Regions from separate parts of the Mycoplana sp. MJR14 genome, predicted to be linked through region 1. Evidence: predicted binding sites of a transcription regulator. Region 1 holds the regulator's gene; the other holds the start of a gene.
The links. Region 1 encodes LexA, which represses DNA repair genes until DNA is damaged. Its sites were predicted from a motif close to TGTTCNNNNTGTGTTCNG; they were not measured.

Region 1 (7,683 bases):
GGGCCTCCGCGTTCATCCGTGCGGCGAAGGCGGCCTCCGATCCGGCCATGCCTTCGGCGAGAATGATGCAGGCATCGTTGGCGGCCTGGACCGCGACACCCCGGATCAGGCTCTCGACCGGAACCTCAGACTTCAGCGCGGCAAACATCGTCGCCGTGCGCGACGGCGCCCCGCCGGTCCGCCAGGCATGTTCCGAAACGGGATAGCTCGTCTGCAGGCTCACCTCCCCCGCCTTCAGCGCCTTGAACGCCACGGCAAGGGTCATCGCCTTGGCGAGCGACGCCGCGGTGACCGGCTCGGTTTCCTTGCGGGCAAACAGCACCGTCCCCGTGCCGGAATCGACCAGGTAGACCTGCTTGGCCTTGCTGTCGAAGGCATCGGGCGTCTGGGCGCCGGCGGGCGAACCCAGGACCAGCGAGAGGAGGAGAATGGCGAGCGATCGGAAGGACATGGGGACTCCGGCAATTGTCCTAAAGTCCTACACATCCATGCGTTCGGCAAGGCGCTCGCGAAGCGTTTTACCCGTTGTCTTCCGGGGTGTCGGTCGCGCCGGAGAGCACCAGCAGCGAGCCGTCCTGCCGCAGCACCGCATCGAACGCTTCGATCGAACCGATGTCCGCCCCAGGCTCCGCGTAGGCCGCGGCGTAGCTGGCACCGTCACCCGGCACCGGTACGAAATCCGGCCGTTCGCGCGGGATCGGCCCGATTTCGGGCAACAGTGCGAACGCGCCGATGGCCGTCAGCGCAGGGCTTTCCGGCGCCGGCGCCGCGAGCGCCGTCATCGCCGAGCCGGCCCCGGAGCCGACGTCGCTCTCCCGTTCGGCGAAGGTCGGGATCGCCGCCGGCAGGCTCTCGGCCATCGGCGCGGCCGAGGCGACCATCACGCCGGTTGCGATCTGGCCGCCCGGATCGGCGGCGGGCACGCGCGAGCCCTTCGGCACGTAGGACGCCATCAGGTAGGGCATGTCGTGGCCGTCGAGCGGCGCCTTGCCGACATACTGGACGCGGACCTTGGCCGTTCCCTTGCCCTTCACGTCGAGCATTTCGGCGGTCTTGGAGGACAGGTCGATGATCCGGCCCTCCGAATAGGGGCCGCGATCGTTCACCCGCACGATGACCGAGGTGCCGTTCTCCAGGTTGGTGACGCGGGCATAGCTCGGCAGCGGGAAGGTCGGATGGGCGGCGGAGAGATGGTACTTGTCGTAGACCTCGCCATTGGCCGTATAGCGGCCATGGAAGGCGGAGCCGTACCATGAGGCGAGACCGACCTTGTCGTAGCCGGGGTCTTCCTTCGGCTTGTACCACTTGCCGCGGACCTGGTAGGGCTGGCCGACCTGGTAGCGTCCGCCACCCTTGGGCACCGCCTGCCCTTCGCGGACGACCCGCGGGCTCGCCTTCACGCCGTATTCGGACTCGGCAAAATACTCCTTGCTCCGTCCCGCCTTTCTCGCCGTCTCGCCCGTGGTGTTGCAGGCCGCCAGGCCGGCGCACACCACCGGAATGGCGACGAGACGGAAATAGGTGCGCGCTCCCGCCGAGAAGTTACCGAAATTCATGTGTCCCACGCCGCATCTGTTTCGGAGGCTATCCGCTTGCGATCGCCTGTCCTGCGATCGCCCCCTCGATAGCGCCCTGCTCAAAACAATATATTAATCATGACGTCAAAATGGCGAAATTACGTTTCCGCCGGCGCTGAAACGGCGCCACAGAAGAACTAAATTTCCGCATGGTTAATGAATGTATAATTCTGCACGCATTGCGCGCGGTGGACTGCCTCTACTTCCCGCACAATTGCCTGAGCCGTCCATGACCACCCGATGCACTTGCGAAACGGTCTGACCGGCGATCCGCTACATGCCGTTGTCTGTCCGCTCGGGGCGGATCAAGGATTGTTGATCGCGGCCGCGCTGGCTGCCTATGCCGTTGAATTGCCTCAATGAAGGCCGACGCCAGCGGACGACGGATTCGCCGTTGTGGAACCTCGATCGCGGCCAGGCGTTCCTGATCGCCGATTGAGTGACCTCGATAAGCAAGGCGCGCCGCAGGGCGCGGCCGAAACAGGAGAAAATTTATGAAAAAGGCTTTTGCCATCGCAGTGATGACCGCTTCGCTTGCCGCATCCGGCCTGACGGCCGTCCGCGCCGCCGACACGGTGGTCGTACCGGCGGCGCCGGTCGCCCCCCGATCGGACGCGCGCGACGGCGTGCGCATCGGCTACCTGGATTGCAGGATCGGCGGCGGCGCCGGCTACGTGCTGGGCTCGGCCAAGGAAGTCGACTGCGCCTTCGTCACGACGATGGGGATCGAGCCGGTCGACCACTACCAGGGCGAGATCCGCAAACTCGGCGTCGACCTGGGCTTCACCACGCAGGGCCGCCTCGTCTGGGCGGTGCTGGCCCCCACCGCGGGCTATCACGAAGGCTCGCTCGGCGGCATCTACCAGGGCGCCACGGCCGAGGCGACGGTGGGCGCCGGCGTCGGCGCCAACATTCTCGTCGGCGGCACGTCCGGCTCCATCCACCTGCAGACCGTCAGCCTGACCGGTCAGATCGGCCTCAACATCGCCGCCACCGGCACCTCGATGACGCTGACCTCGGTCAACTGACGAGAACATCGCAAGACCCCTGCCCTCCAGGCAGGGGTTTCCCCGAACTGTCCGACATCCCGCCGGGTCGGCAGAACGCCGCGCTCACCTGGTTCCCCCTTCCGGCAACCGCTGGCCGAGCCAGACAGCCTTCCTCGCTCTTCCGTGAAAGTCACGGCAGCCATGCTGTCGGGCGGTCAGGACGAACACTGCATCGCAGAGCCGGTTCTCTTTATCGCGCGTGCTCCGACCCCTTCGTCATCCCGGACGAATTTGGCGACGCTGCACCCGGCGGCGCCCGGCATTCGCCGCGCCCTCGCCGGCGAACCTGCGAGGCGACGGGAACATTTTTGTTCCTTATAAACAGCTAAAGCATTTCGAACGGCTCGCGAACATCTGCGACCGTTTGAGGAACCACTCTGAAACTGCAGCGAAAGCTCTAACCCAAATGGGTGAGACAACACCCCTGCCCTAGACTTCGCTGATGGAAGGCAACAGCGTGATCACTTCCCGCTGATGACGTTCGTCCAGTGGTTCGATGTTCTTCGCCCAGAAGGCCTCTGCTTCGGGCGTCTCGCGCTCCCAGATGCGGGTGGTGACATGATTGTCATCCACCTTCGAGAGCCGTCGTCCACCGAGGCGGAGATACTCTTTCGCCAGTTCGGCCGCATGCGTCTGTTCCATGACCGCCATCCCTCCGATCGGAAAGATCAGCAGCATCGCATTCTATCGGGACGAGTGCCACTAACGGCAAATGGCAAGACGATCGCCGGGAGGATGCCAAGCCAAGGCAGATGGCGAGGTCCACCCCTCCATCCGCGCGCGGTTCAGGGCGCAGGTCGATGACTGTCAGGAAATATCAAATAAAATCAAAGGCATTGGCGGAAGAGGTGGGATTCGAACCCACGGTACGGTTTCCCGCACGCCGGTTTTCAAGACCGGTTCCTTAAACCACTCGGACACTCTTCCATCTAATTTATATCAAAGCGGCTTCACCCATGATATCCAGTGCGGAAAAAGCCAGTTGCTACGCACTTTGCAACTATTTCGTTTTCCGAGTTGCGCTTATAGCCGCTTGCAACGCTGCGTCAACTCCGCTGCCCATCGCGAGGAATTTTCGCCTTGGTGATCCAAAACCATCCGCACTGCTCGGGCGCGGACTTCCAGTGAGAATTTGTTCGTTGTCTTTCTCATATCGGCTCCACTGTCTCAGAAGTTGGAGCCTCCGGCAAACCCTGTGCGGTTCACCCGACCGCGCTCATCATCGCCAGCAGAATGCCGGCAATGAGCAGAGCTGGGGTATGGATCACATCTGGACCCTGACCGAGCAGCTTGCGGAAAAATGGGACCGAAAATTCAAGAGCTAGGCGCCGCCCCTCATGGCAAGCTCCGGTTCACATCCGGCGCGGGCGTTGTTGATCCCCAAGTTCTTTTATGTATGCAAAGAGCCACATGGAGAATCTCTCATTCCAGACGTCATTATGATTTTGGATGATCTCCGACGTAGTGCGAGCAATTAGGAAAGGATTTCTCTCCTGAATTACTTGGTCCTGATTGTTTGGTACACTATCGCGAGAAAGGCATAGCCCCCCGGCGATGAAATGCTCAGACAGTCCATCAGTTTCCGCGCGCTCACAAATACCAGTGCCGGCCAGTTCCAGTGTGTGTGTTTTAAAATCTGGAAAATTACCTATTGTGGTCCGCTGGGTCTCTGCCCGGTAAAGGGCGAGCCACTGTCCCGCTGGAAATGCAAACCTCGTCGCCCAATCTCCATCGGATGAAACGGATAGTAATAGAGGCTGCTGAGCATCCGAAAATCGCTCTTTGGACCGAGTAGTTGCATCCAATGCAACGTAGCGAGAAGCCTCAAAGGCCGGATTTAGGAGTATAACGGCGTTTGCGATGCCAGAGATCAATTCATACCTACCACCCTGATAGCCAGGATGGGCCTTGGCGACGTTATATATAAAAGATTGACTGGTGGCGGAGAATAGTATTCTTGATCCAAAACTGTGACCGATCGCGATGAATTGATTTTCAGAGGAATATTTGTCGGACAGCACCGAACTAATTGCTCCGACAATTTTGGATACGGACCCGGATTGAGCGATTCTGTCAGCAATGGTTTGCTTTGACCAGAATGTAATGTTGTCTAGCGGGAAACGATCAAAAGGAGGAATCTTCGATTTAGCGTTCCATCCAACGTAAATGCCAAGGACCTGCTTTCCGCCGAGATTGGAGGCTGAGAGTTTTGTGATCAGATTTTGGAAATTAATATAGTCGGAGTCGCTCGCAGAGACATCGTGCTTCCAACCATGAATGTATAGAATGACGAGCTTTGGCAACGATGTGGCGTGGGAACTCTCAATAGGACGAGGCTCGTTATCTGCCCGTCTCGGTCTATCCCAGTTTAACTCAAATAGAACATTGGTGAGTTCACACCGGTCGACAAAGCTACCCTCGTCCGTGAGTCGAATATTGAGAACCTTGCCCTCGTAGTAGGGCCGCGGCTTATAAATTGGGTCTTCGGCCTGCCCCCTCTTGCCACAATCGTTCTGCGACGCATCGGCAGGTTCGTCAAAATACGATTCGACTTCAGGAACCAACCAAAATACCAGGAGCAAGGCAATAACGCCACTGATTGGACCTATGCGAGTTCTCCACATTGCCCCCTCCATTTTCTTTCAACTTTATATCATGGCACAAAATCAATTCTTTAACAACTTGCTCTTCAAGCATTGGATGTATTCTGTGGCAAGCATGATAATTTGAAAGAGCGCGTCACATCTATTAATCGGGGATCCTTTGGAAGGTTGCCAGCACCGCTTCTCTGCATACCTGTCGCAACACTTCGCAGGCAGCTCGCCATTCAGTAGCGACGAATTCATCGCGGTGCCGTTTATGCGTGGTGGAACTAACCAGTCCACGCCGGCCGGCGGATTCGAGGTGCGCGATCCGCCGGAGCCGGCGGACTGCTCCATTTCCATTTCTCTGACATAGTTGGCCGCACCTATAACGGTCTCCTTCCGGTCGAGTTACCTTGGTAGCCAGCTGAAGAACGAAAAGAGAACACACCGCTACGATCTTTGCAACTCAACTCCGTAGCACGTTCACGTATCATTCCGTATGGGCCGATACGAGATAGGCGTCAATGCACTGAAAAAACGGGAGTTTTTGGGATCAATTGGGATGAGTAGTGACCGGCGAAATAGAATTTCAAGACCGGTTCCCTAAACCACTCGGACACTCTTCCATTGGCCCGGCGCGACAAGTTGTGTCGGCATCGGGTGCCTTGTACACCCCAGAGCGGCGCACAGCGACTTTATAGCCGTTCGCCAGCGGCCGTCAACGTCCCACCACATGGCCTGTCCGGAGCGTCGAATTCACTGAATTTTAGCCACTTGCGGAACACAAATGGAACAGATAGTGTTTGTTCCGTATTTGTTTCACGATTCTGGGTGACGAGCCATGCTGACCCGCAAGCAACAGGAACTGCTTCTCTTCATCCACGAGCGGATGAAGGAGACGGGAATTCCGCCGTCGTTCGACGAGATGAAGGATGCGCTCGACCTGGCGTCGAAGTCCGGCATCCATCGGCTCATCACCGCACTCGAGGAGCGCGGCTTCATCCGCAGGTTGCCCAATCGCGCCCGCGCGCTGGAGGTCATCAAGCTGCCGGAGGCCTATTCGCCTAGCCTGAAGGCGCGGCGCGGCTTCTCGCCCTCCGTCATCGAAGGCAGCCTCGGCAAGGAAAAGCCGGCGCCGGAACGGCCGCAGGCTCCGGCATCGGAGAGCTCCGTTGCCGTGCCGGTGATGGGCCGGATCGCCGCCGGCGTGCCGATCTCCGCCATCCAGAACAACACCCACGATATCTCCGTGCCGGCGGAAATGCTGGGCGGCGGCGAGCACTACGCGCTGGAGGTTCGGGGTGACTCGATGATCGAGGCGGGCATCCTCGACGGCGATACGGTGATCATCCGCAATGCCGGAACGGCCAACCCCGGCGATATCGTGGTGGCGCTCGTCGACGACGAGGAGGCGACCCTCAAGCGCTTTCGCCGCAAGGGCGCCTCGATCGCGCTGGAGGCTGCCAACCCGGCCTACGAGACGCGGATTTTCGGCCCCGATCGCGTCAAGATCCAGGGCAAGCTGGTCGGTCTCATTCGTCGCTATCATTGACGCCGCGGGTTCGGTCCGGATCCCAGAAGCTGTCGGAGCGCCAGTCGTAGAGGCGATGGCGGTTCCAGGGGCGGTGGATCTGGACGACGGCCGGCGTGATGGACATGTCGCGCCCTGCCCCGCCACCAGGGCCCGTCGATGCGATCTCCAGGGCGCCGGTCAGGCGCAGGTTTTGCCGGCCGATCAACGGGGTTCCGTTGCTGCAGGCGCGTCCGCCGCGATGGCGCGGGGCAATCACGATATCGGCGCTGTCGCATGCCGCGGCCAGGTGGATCGGATCCTCCAGCCAGATCACCCGCCAGCCGGCGGCAGCGACGCCGGCACACCACGCCTGCCGGCGGCAGACGAAGCGCTTCTGCGCGGCCGCCAGGGAGAAGGCCGCGTCGAACGCCCCGCCCATCGTGCCGGCCCCGGCCGGAGACCGCCCGGAGACCCCGGGGCCGGATGCCGCAGCCTCGGGCGGCGATATGGAGTTGTCCTCGCCTAGTTGCCCGTCACGCAATCTACCGTTACCCGATTGCCTGTCAGGCGATTGCCCACCGACCGATCGCCCGTCGCCCTGTCGACCGGTTGGCCCCGTGGCTCGGCCGCCCGCTGTTGAGCTTGCAATACCCCCACGCTCGCGTTCCCCGCTTTCGAGTGTCGCAGGCGCCCGGTGTTCCTTAAGCCGAAGCGCATACCGCCATTGATCGTAGATGAAGCCCGGGGGCTGCCGGCGATTGGTCGCAGCCTCACGGTCGTGGACGAGCGCCACCAGCGTTCCGTCCTCGGACACCAGCACTTGCGGCGCCGGCTGTGCGGGCGGGAAGAAAGCCAGACCGGCGCCTGCGACGAGCGGCAGGAGGGCGAGTGCTGCGATCTGTGTCCGGAACAGGCAGGCGATCGCCCCACCCGCGGCCAGGAGGGCGAAGGAAAGCGGC
Region 2 (7,683 bases), on a different contig from region 1:
GGCGACGTGACCCTCGGCCTCGGCGCGCGTTTCGTGGGCAAGACCTATGGCGACATCGCCAACACGAACGAGCTTTCGTCGAGAACGGTCTTCGATGCGGCGGTCAACTACAAGGTGACCGAGAACGCGTCGCTCCAGGTCCATGCGACCAACCTGTTCGACAAGGAATACGTCACCCATGTCGACACATGGAGCAACAGCGCCTGGTACGGCGATCGCCGGACGGTCAAGGCGACGCTGCGCTACACGTGGTGACGGAGGTCCTGATCGGGGCATGCCAGCGGGCTTGCCCCGACCGATGGCGATCATGCCGGCCTTCGGGGCCGGCATGGGCATTCGGCGGACCGAAAGACCGCCGCGACGAAGGAAACGATATGGACGAGGCTGCCCACAGCGAACAGAGCAGGCCCGGCCGCCCGCCGGGCCTTCCGCGCCGCCGGTTCCTGGCCGGCCTGGCGGCCGGTGCGCTGCTGCCCGTGACAGGCGGTTCGCGCGCTGTTGCCGCCGGCGAGGATCTGCGCTTCGTCCACGCATTCGGCGAGACCACGCTTTCGAAACCCGCGCAAAGGGTCATCTCGCTCGGCTACACGACGCAGGACCCGCTCTTGGCGCTCGGCGTGCGGCCGGTGGCGATCCGGCAGTGGTTCGGCAGCTTCCCCTACGGCGTGTGGCCCTGGGCGCAGCCGCTGCTCGGCGACGCGAGGCCTGCGATGATCTCCGGCGAAGTGTCGATGGAGCTTGTCGCCTCGCTCGCCCCCGACCTGATCGTCGGCATCGGCTCCGGCATCTCGGAAGCGGAATATGCGGTGCTGTCGCAGATCGCGCCGGTGCTGATGCAGCCGGCAGGCCTGCCGGCCTACGGCATGCCGTGGGACGAGCTGACGCTCATGCTCGGCCGGGCCGTCGGCAAGGCCGCGCTTGCCGAGGAACTGGTCGCGGCATCCCGGCAGAAATTCGCCGACGCGCGGCAGCGTCATCCCGACTGGGCCGGGAAGACCGCCGTCTGCGCCTACAACTACGGCGGCGAGACCGGGGCGTTCAGCGGTTTCGACACCCGCGCGCGCTTCCTGAAGGAACTCGGTTTCCAACCGCCGCCGAAACTGGTCGAGCTTGCGAACCCGGACGTGTTCTACACGCCGCTGTCGCCTGAGGACCTGTCGCCGCTCGATGCCGACCTGCTCGTCTGGATCTCGTCCTTCGACGTCGTTCCCGACATCGTCGCGCTGCCGATGCGGCGCACCCTGCGTGCCCACAAGGAAGGGCGCGAAGTGCTGGCCGGGGCGATCGTCGCCGGTGCGCTTTCCTTCGGCAGCGTGCTGTCGCTGCCGTTTGCGCTGAAACAGCTCGAGGCCGACATTGCGCTGGCGGTCGACGGCGACCCGTCGACCGCGGCCCGGTCGAGCGTCGCGGCGGGACTGGCGCCGTGAGAGCGGTCGCCGGCGTCATCCTCCTGCTTGCGGCGGCGGCGGCGCTGACGCTCGGCGTCGGCGTGCGGCCTGCGAGCCTTGCCGAGGTCTGGCGGGCGCTGACGGCCTACGATCCGGCCGACCCCGTCCACGTCGCGGTCGCCTCGATCCGGCTGCCGCGGCTTTTCGCCGGGCTCATCGCCGGCGCCGGGCTCGGCATGGCGGGCAGCGTGATGCAGGCGCTGACGCGCAATCCGCTCGCCGATCCGGGGCTGCTCGGCGTCAATTCGGGGGCGGCCTTCGCGATCGTGTTCGGGGCGCTGATCTTCGGCCATTCGGATGCCGGGCTGATGGCGGCGCTGGCCTTCCCCGGCGCGGCGCTGGCGGCCGTCGCCGTCTTCGCGCTCGGCGGCGGCCTGCGCGGCGAGGCCGGGCCGGTGCGGTTGACGCTCGCCGGCACGGCGCTGAATGCGCTGTTGCTGTCGCTCGTCTCGGCCGTGGTGCTCGTCCGCGGCGAGACGCTGGAAGTGCTGCGGTTCTGGGTCGTCGGGTCGCTGTCGCAGGCCGGCAGCCGCCCGCTTCTCGCCATGGCCCTGACGACTGGCGCCGGCACGGCGCTGGCGCTGGCGATCGCGCCGCGGCTCGAGGCGCTTTCGCTCGGGGCGGCGCTGGCCCGCGGGCTCGGGACCCGGCTCGGCCGCGTCCAGTTCGGCGCCCTCGTCGCCGTGACGCTGATGACGGGGGCGGCCGTCTCGGTGGCGGGCCCGATCGTGTTCGTCGGCCTGATCGTGCCGCCGATCGCGCGCCGGATCAGCGGCCATGTGCTGCGGGCGGAACTCTTCGTCTCCGCCCTGCTCGGCGCCACTCTCCTGCTTCTCGCCGACACCGCCGGCCGGCTGGTGCTGGCGCCGGCGGAGATCCGCGTCGGGATCATGACCGCGCTGATCGGTGCGCCGGTGTTCGTGCTGATCGCGCGCCGCCTGCGGCCGGGAGCGGCGGCATGAGGGCAGGGGTCTTCGTTCTCGGTGCCGTCCTGGTGTCGGCCATCCTGCTGTCCTTGATGGTCGGCCAGGTCATGCTGTCGCCCGCCGACCTGTGGACGGGCCTGTGGGGCGGCACGGGACCCGGCGCGCTGACGATGCGCGTGCTGCGCGGGCCGAGCACGCTGACGGCGCTCGGGCTCGGCGCCGTTCTCGGCATATCCGGCGCCATCTTCCAGATCCTGCTGCGCAATCCGCTCGCCGCCCCGGACGTGATGGGCTTCACGTCCAGCGCCGGGCTGGCGGTGCTTGCCGGCGTGACTGCGGGCGTTGCCGTGCCGATGCCGTTGCTGGCAGCGGCCGGAGGGCTCGCGGCGGCGGTGATCGTCGCGGCACTCTCGCTGCGGCGCGACGGATCGCTGTCGACACTCACGCTCATTCTCGTCGGCATCGGCGTCGCCTTCTTCGCGTCCGCCGCCGGCAGCTTCCTGATGACGCGGTTGCCGCCGGAGCAGGCGGCCGAGGCGCAACGCTGGCTGACCGGCTCGCTCGCCGCCCGCAACTGGAGCCACGCTGCCCAGGTTCTCGGACTCGGGGCCGTGCTGTCGCTCGCGCTCGCGGTTCAGATCAGGAGCCTGGCGCTGCTGGAACTCGGCGACGATCTGGCGGCCGGCCTCGGCGTCAAGGTCGACCGGGCACGGCGGCGGCTGGCGGCGACCGGGGTGCTGTTCGCGGCGGCCGGCGTCGCCGTGGCCGGGCCGGTTCCCTTCGTGGCGCTGATGGCGGCCCCGCTGGGCGCCCGCCTGACGGGGGCGCGAAGCCCCGCGGCACGCATCGTCGCCGCCGCGGCATCGGGCGCGGCGATCACCGTTCTGGCGGACCTTGCGGCACGGTCGCTGATCCCCGGACTGCAACTGCCCGTCGGCGTCATGACGGGCATCTTCGGCGCGCCCTACCTGCTGTGGCTTCTGGCGCGCGAAATGGAGGCTGGAGACCTTTGACCGGCATCGAACTCAAGGCCGAGGCGCTGACGCTCGGCTATGGCGAGCGGATCGTCATCCGTGATCTGTCCCTCGATTTTCCCGAGGGGCGGATGACGACCATCCTCGGGCCGAACGGCTGCGGGAAATCCACCTTGCTGAGAGCCCTCGCCCGGCTGGTGCGGCCGCAACAAGGCAGCGTGACGCTGGGCGGCGAGGACATCTTCGAGAAGGACACGCGTGCGCTCGCCCGCCGCCTCGCCATCCTGCCGCAGGCGCCACGCGCCCCGGAAGGGATCACGGTGGCCGATCTGGTCAGGCGCGGGCGGACGCCCTGGCGCGGGCTGCTCGCCCCGTGGAGCAAGGCCGATGCGGATGCCTGTGCGGCGGCGCTCGAGGCGGTGGGACTGACGGATCAGATGGAGCGTCCGCTGGACGAACTCTCCGGCGGACAGCGCCAGCGCGCCTGGATCGCGCTGGTTCTCGCCCAGGATACGCCGTGCCTGCTGCTCGACGAACCGACGACCTGGCTGGACCTCACCCATCAGATCGAGGTGCTGAGCCTGCTGCAGCAGCGCAACCGCCGGCACGGCGCCACCGTGATCACCGTCCTGCACGATCTCAATCTCGCCGCGCGCTTCTCCGACCATCTGGTGCTGCTCGGGCCCGACGGCCTGGTCTCGACCGGGACGCCGCAGGCGGTGCTGACGGAGGAAAACCTGAAGGCGGCGTTCGGCCTCTCCGCCCTGGTCATGCCCGATCCCGTCACCGGGGCTCCGATGGCCGTCCCCCGGTAGCGTGCCGGGCAGGACGGGCGGCCCGTTGCGCCGGGGCTATTTCCACATCGAGCGCATGCGCGCGCCGACGTCGATGCGGACCTGCCTTGCGCTTCGTTCGCCGGCGGCGGCGGAGACGAGCGGCCAGGTCGCCGTTTCGAAGAACTGCAGCAGCGTGGCGGGGATGAAGCGCGTCCGCGAGGCATAGACATGGCGGTCGCCCTGGGCGTGCTGGCCGCCGGTGAAGAACCGCTGCGGCGTGACCAGCGTCAGGCTGTCCTTCGCCCGCGTCATGCCGACATAGAGCAGGCGCCGCTCCTCCTCGATCTCGTGCGTGGTGCCGACGCCGAGATCGGAGGGGATGCAACCGTCGACGACGTTCAGCATGAACACCGCGCGCCATTCCTGGCCCTTGGCCGAATGGATCGTCGACAGGATGAGGTAGTCCTCGTCGAGCAGCGGCACGCCGGCCTGGTCGCTGGTCGCGTCGGGCGGATCGAGCGTCAGTTCGGTCAGGAAGCGTTCGCGGTTCGGGTAGCCTGCGGCGATCTGCTCGAGCTGCAGGAGGTCCGCCTTGCGCGTCTCGGCGTCCTCGTGGACGCGTTCCAGATGCGGTTCGTACCAGGCCCGGGCCATGGCGATGTCGGCGGGCCACGCGCCGCCCGAACGCCTGAGCCCGACCATGAGTTCGATGAAGGCTGCCCACGCTTCGCCGGTCTTGACCGGCGGCGGGATTTCCGCCAGGGCGACCAGCGGCTCCGGATCGGCTGCGATCGTGTCCAGCATCCTGCCTGCGGTCTGCGGGCCGATGCCCGGCAGCATCTGCAACAGCCGGAAACCGGCGACCCGGTCGAGCGGGTTCTGCGCGAACCGCAGGGTCGCCAGCACGTCCTTGACGTGGGCGGCATCGAGGAACTTCAGCCCGCCGAACTTCACGAAGGGGATGTTGCGGCGGGTGAGCTCCACTTCCAGCGGTCCGCTGTGGCTGGAGGTCCGAAACAGCACCGCCTGCTGCTTCAGCGTCATGCCGCCCTCGCGGTTGGCAAGGATCTGGTCGACGATGTAGTTCGCCTGGTCGTTCTCGTCCTTCACCGTCAGGAGCTTCGGGCGCTCGGCGCTTTCTCTTTCCGTCCAGAGGTTCTTGGTGAAGCGTTCGCGCGCCAGGTCGATCACGGCATTGGCGGCGGCCAGGATCGGCCGGGTCGAGCGGTAGTTGCGGTCGAGGGTGACGATGTCTGCCTCGGGCGTGAACTGCCGGGGGAAATCGAGAATATTGCGGACCGTGGCCGCCCGGAAGGAATAGATCGACTGCGCGTCGTCGCCGACCACCGTCAGGCCGCGGCCGCCGGGCTTCAGGGCCATCAGCACCGAGGACTGCAGCTTGTTGGTGTCCTGGTACTCGTCGACGAGGACATGGTCGAAGCGGTTGCCGATGTCTTCGGCGAGCTCCGGGTCGCCGACCATCTGCGCCCAGTAGAGAAGCAGGTCGTCGTAGTCGAGGACGTTCTGCGCCTGCTTGGCTTCGACGTAGCCCGCAAAGAGGTCCTTCAACTGCGCTTCCCAGCCGCTGACCCAGGGATAGACGTTGCGCAGCACCTCGGCGAGCGGCGTCTCCGAATTGACCGCCCGCGAGTAGATGGCAAGACAGGTGCCCTTGGTCGGAAACCGGCTCTCGGTCTTGGAGAAGCCGAGTTCGTGGCGGACCAGGTTCATCAGGTCGGCGGAATCCTCGCGGTCGTGGATGGTGAAGTCGACGTTCAGGCCGATCTGCTCGGCATAGATGCGCAGAAGCCGCGCGCCGATGCCGTGGAAGGTCCCGGACCAGGTGAGCGCGTCGGTCATGGCGGCGGCGTTGGCGCCGAGCACGGTGCGGCAGATGCGCTCGACGCGCCTCGCCATCTCAGAGGCGGCGCGGCGCGAGAACGTCATCAGCAGGATCCGGCGCGGATCGGCGCCGTTGACGATCAGATGCGCGACCCTGTGGGCGAGCGTGTTGGTCTTGCCCGAGCCGGCCCCGGCGATGATCAGCAGCGGCCCACCCGCGCCGCTGCCCGCCGGGCCGACCCCGTGCTCCACCGCCAGTCGCTGCCGGTCGTTGAGTTTTTCGAGATAGGCGGTGGCCGTCATGCCGGATTCCATCTTGCGCGCGATTCGAAGGCGACCATAGCAGCTTGCGAACATATCCGGAACTTTGCTCGGCGCGGCGGGCGCGGCCATGGCAGGGTCGGGTCCCGGAGAGGACTTTGCGGCGGGACGGTAGGGGAAATTCGTCGCTCGGCGGCGAAGCCCTGATCCGCAGGGGATTGCGGATAACGACAATGTGAGGGCAGGTGACCGACATTACAGAATTTTCATTTTTTTCCCGCGTTGCCTTCTGCAATGATGGCCGTATTGTGCAATGCAGCAAATTTATGAGGATTTTCATGAGGGTGTTGGCGGTGATCCTGGCCGTTGTCTTTGCCGGAGCGGCCGGGGCGGCGGCGGTCCAGTGGAAGTGGATCGATCTCGATGCCGTCTCGCAGGCCACCCTTTCGACCGCACGCGAACCGGCGCGCCAGCGCTCCGGACCGGCAAGCGTCCCCGTCGAGGTCGCCGATGCGGCGGAAACGTCTTCGACGGCCGACATCAGCGCCATCGGGACGCTGCAGTCCGACGAGTCGGTGCAGCTTGCGCCCGAGGTCGCCGGCAGGATCGCGGCGATCCGCTTCGACGAGGGCCAGCCGGTCAAGGCCGGCACGGTGCTGGTCAGCCTCGACAATGCGCTTGCCAAGGCGGAGGAAGAGGAGATCAGGGTGCGCCTCGATCTCGCCAACACCAATTATGAGCGCGCCCAGCGCATGTCGGCAAACGGCACCGGCACGACCCGGGACCTCGATTCGGCCATCGCCGAGCGCAACACCGCGACCGCCCTCCTCAACTCGCAGCGCGTGCAGCTTTCCAAGCACGATATCGTCGCCCCCTTCGACGGCGTCGTCGGCCTGCGCAGCGTCTCGACCGGAAGCTACGTCGGCATCGGCACGGCGCTGGTCAATCTGGAGAAGATCGACGTGCTGAAAGTCGACTTCAAGATTCCCGAGGCAAATCTGCAGAAGGTGAAGATCGGCCAGACGCTCGAGGTTTCCGTCGACGCCATTCCCGGCAGGACGTTTCCCGGTACCGTCTATGCGATCGACCCGATGATGGACGTCAACGGCCGCGCCATCAGCATCCGCGCCCGGCTGCCGAATGCGGATCTGGCGCTGCGGCCCGGCCTGTTCGCGCGCATCACCGTCAGGGGCCTGGAGGAGCGCAAGGTCGTCACGGTTCCGGAGGCCGCCATCGTGGCGCGCGGCCAGGACCGCTTCGTGTGGACCGTCGTGGACGGCAAGGCGCAGGAAAGCCGCGTCACGGTCGGCGCCCGCAGGATCGGCGTGGCGGAGGTGGAGGGCCTGACGGCGGGCACCGTCGTGGTGACGGCAGGCCACACCAGGCTGCGCAACGGCGCAAGCGTCGAGATCGTCGGCAACGAGACCGCCCAGGTCGAAGGCTAGGAGACGCCGGA

Region 2: the regulator LexA is predicted to act here: its motif matches at 6,316-6,333, upstream of P0086_RS24230 (ATP-dependent helicase).

What each region holds. Positions count from the first base shown of each region.
Region 1 covers NZ_JARGEO010000006.1:157,153-164,835, forward strand. Annotated here, with positions in the region: gene P0086_RS15980 (D-alanyl-D-alanine carboxypeptidase family protein) at 1-451, opposite strand, end outside; gene P0086_RS15985 (septal ring lytic transglycosylase RlpA family protein) at 519-1,556, opposite strand; gene P0086_RS15990 (DUF992 domain-containing protein) at 2,072-2,605, shown strand; gene P0086_RS15995 (hypothetical protein) at 3,056-3,268, opposite strand; tRNA gene P0086_RS16000 (tRNA-Ser) at 3,464-3,553, opposite strand; gene P0086_RS16005 (hypothetical protein) at 3,979-5,250, opposite strand; gene lexA (transcriptional repressor LexA) at 6,053-6,763, shown strand; gene P0086_RS16015 (ComEC/Rec2 family competence protein) at 6,744-7,683, opposite strand, start outside.
Region 2 covers NZ_JARGEO010000017.1:16,180-23,862, forward strand. Annotated here, with positions in the region: gene P0086_RS24205 (TonB-dependent siderophore receptor) at 1-255, shown strand, start outside; gene P0086_RS24210 (ABC transporter substrate-binding protein) at 375-1,427, shown strand; gene P0086_RS24215 (iron chelate uptake ABC transporter family permease subunit) at 1,424-2,410, shown strand; gene P0086_RS24220 (iron ABC transporter permease) at 2,407-3,387, shown strand; gene P0086_RS24225 (ABC transporter ATP-binding protein) at 3,384-4,163, shown strand; gene P0086_RS24230 (ATP-dependent helicase) at 4,200-6,269, opposite strand; gene P0086_RS24235 (efflux RND transporter periplasmic adaptor subunit) at 6,566-7,672, shown strand; gene P0086_RS24240 (efflux RND transporter permease subunit) at 7,683-7,683, shown strand, end outside.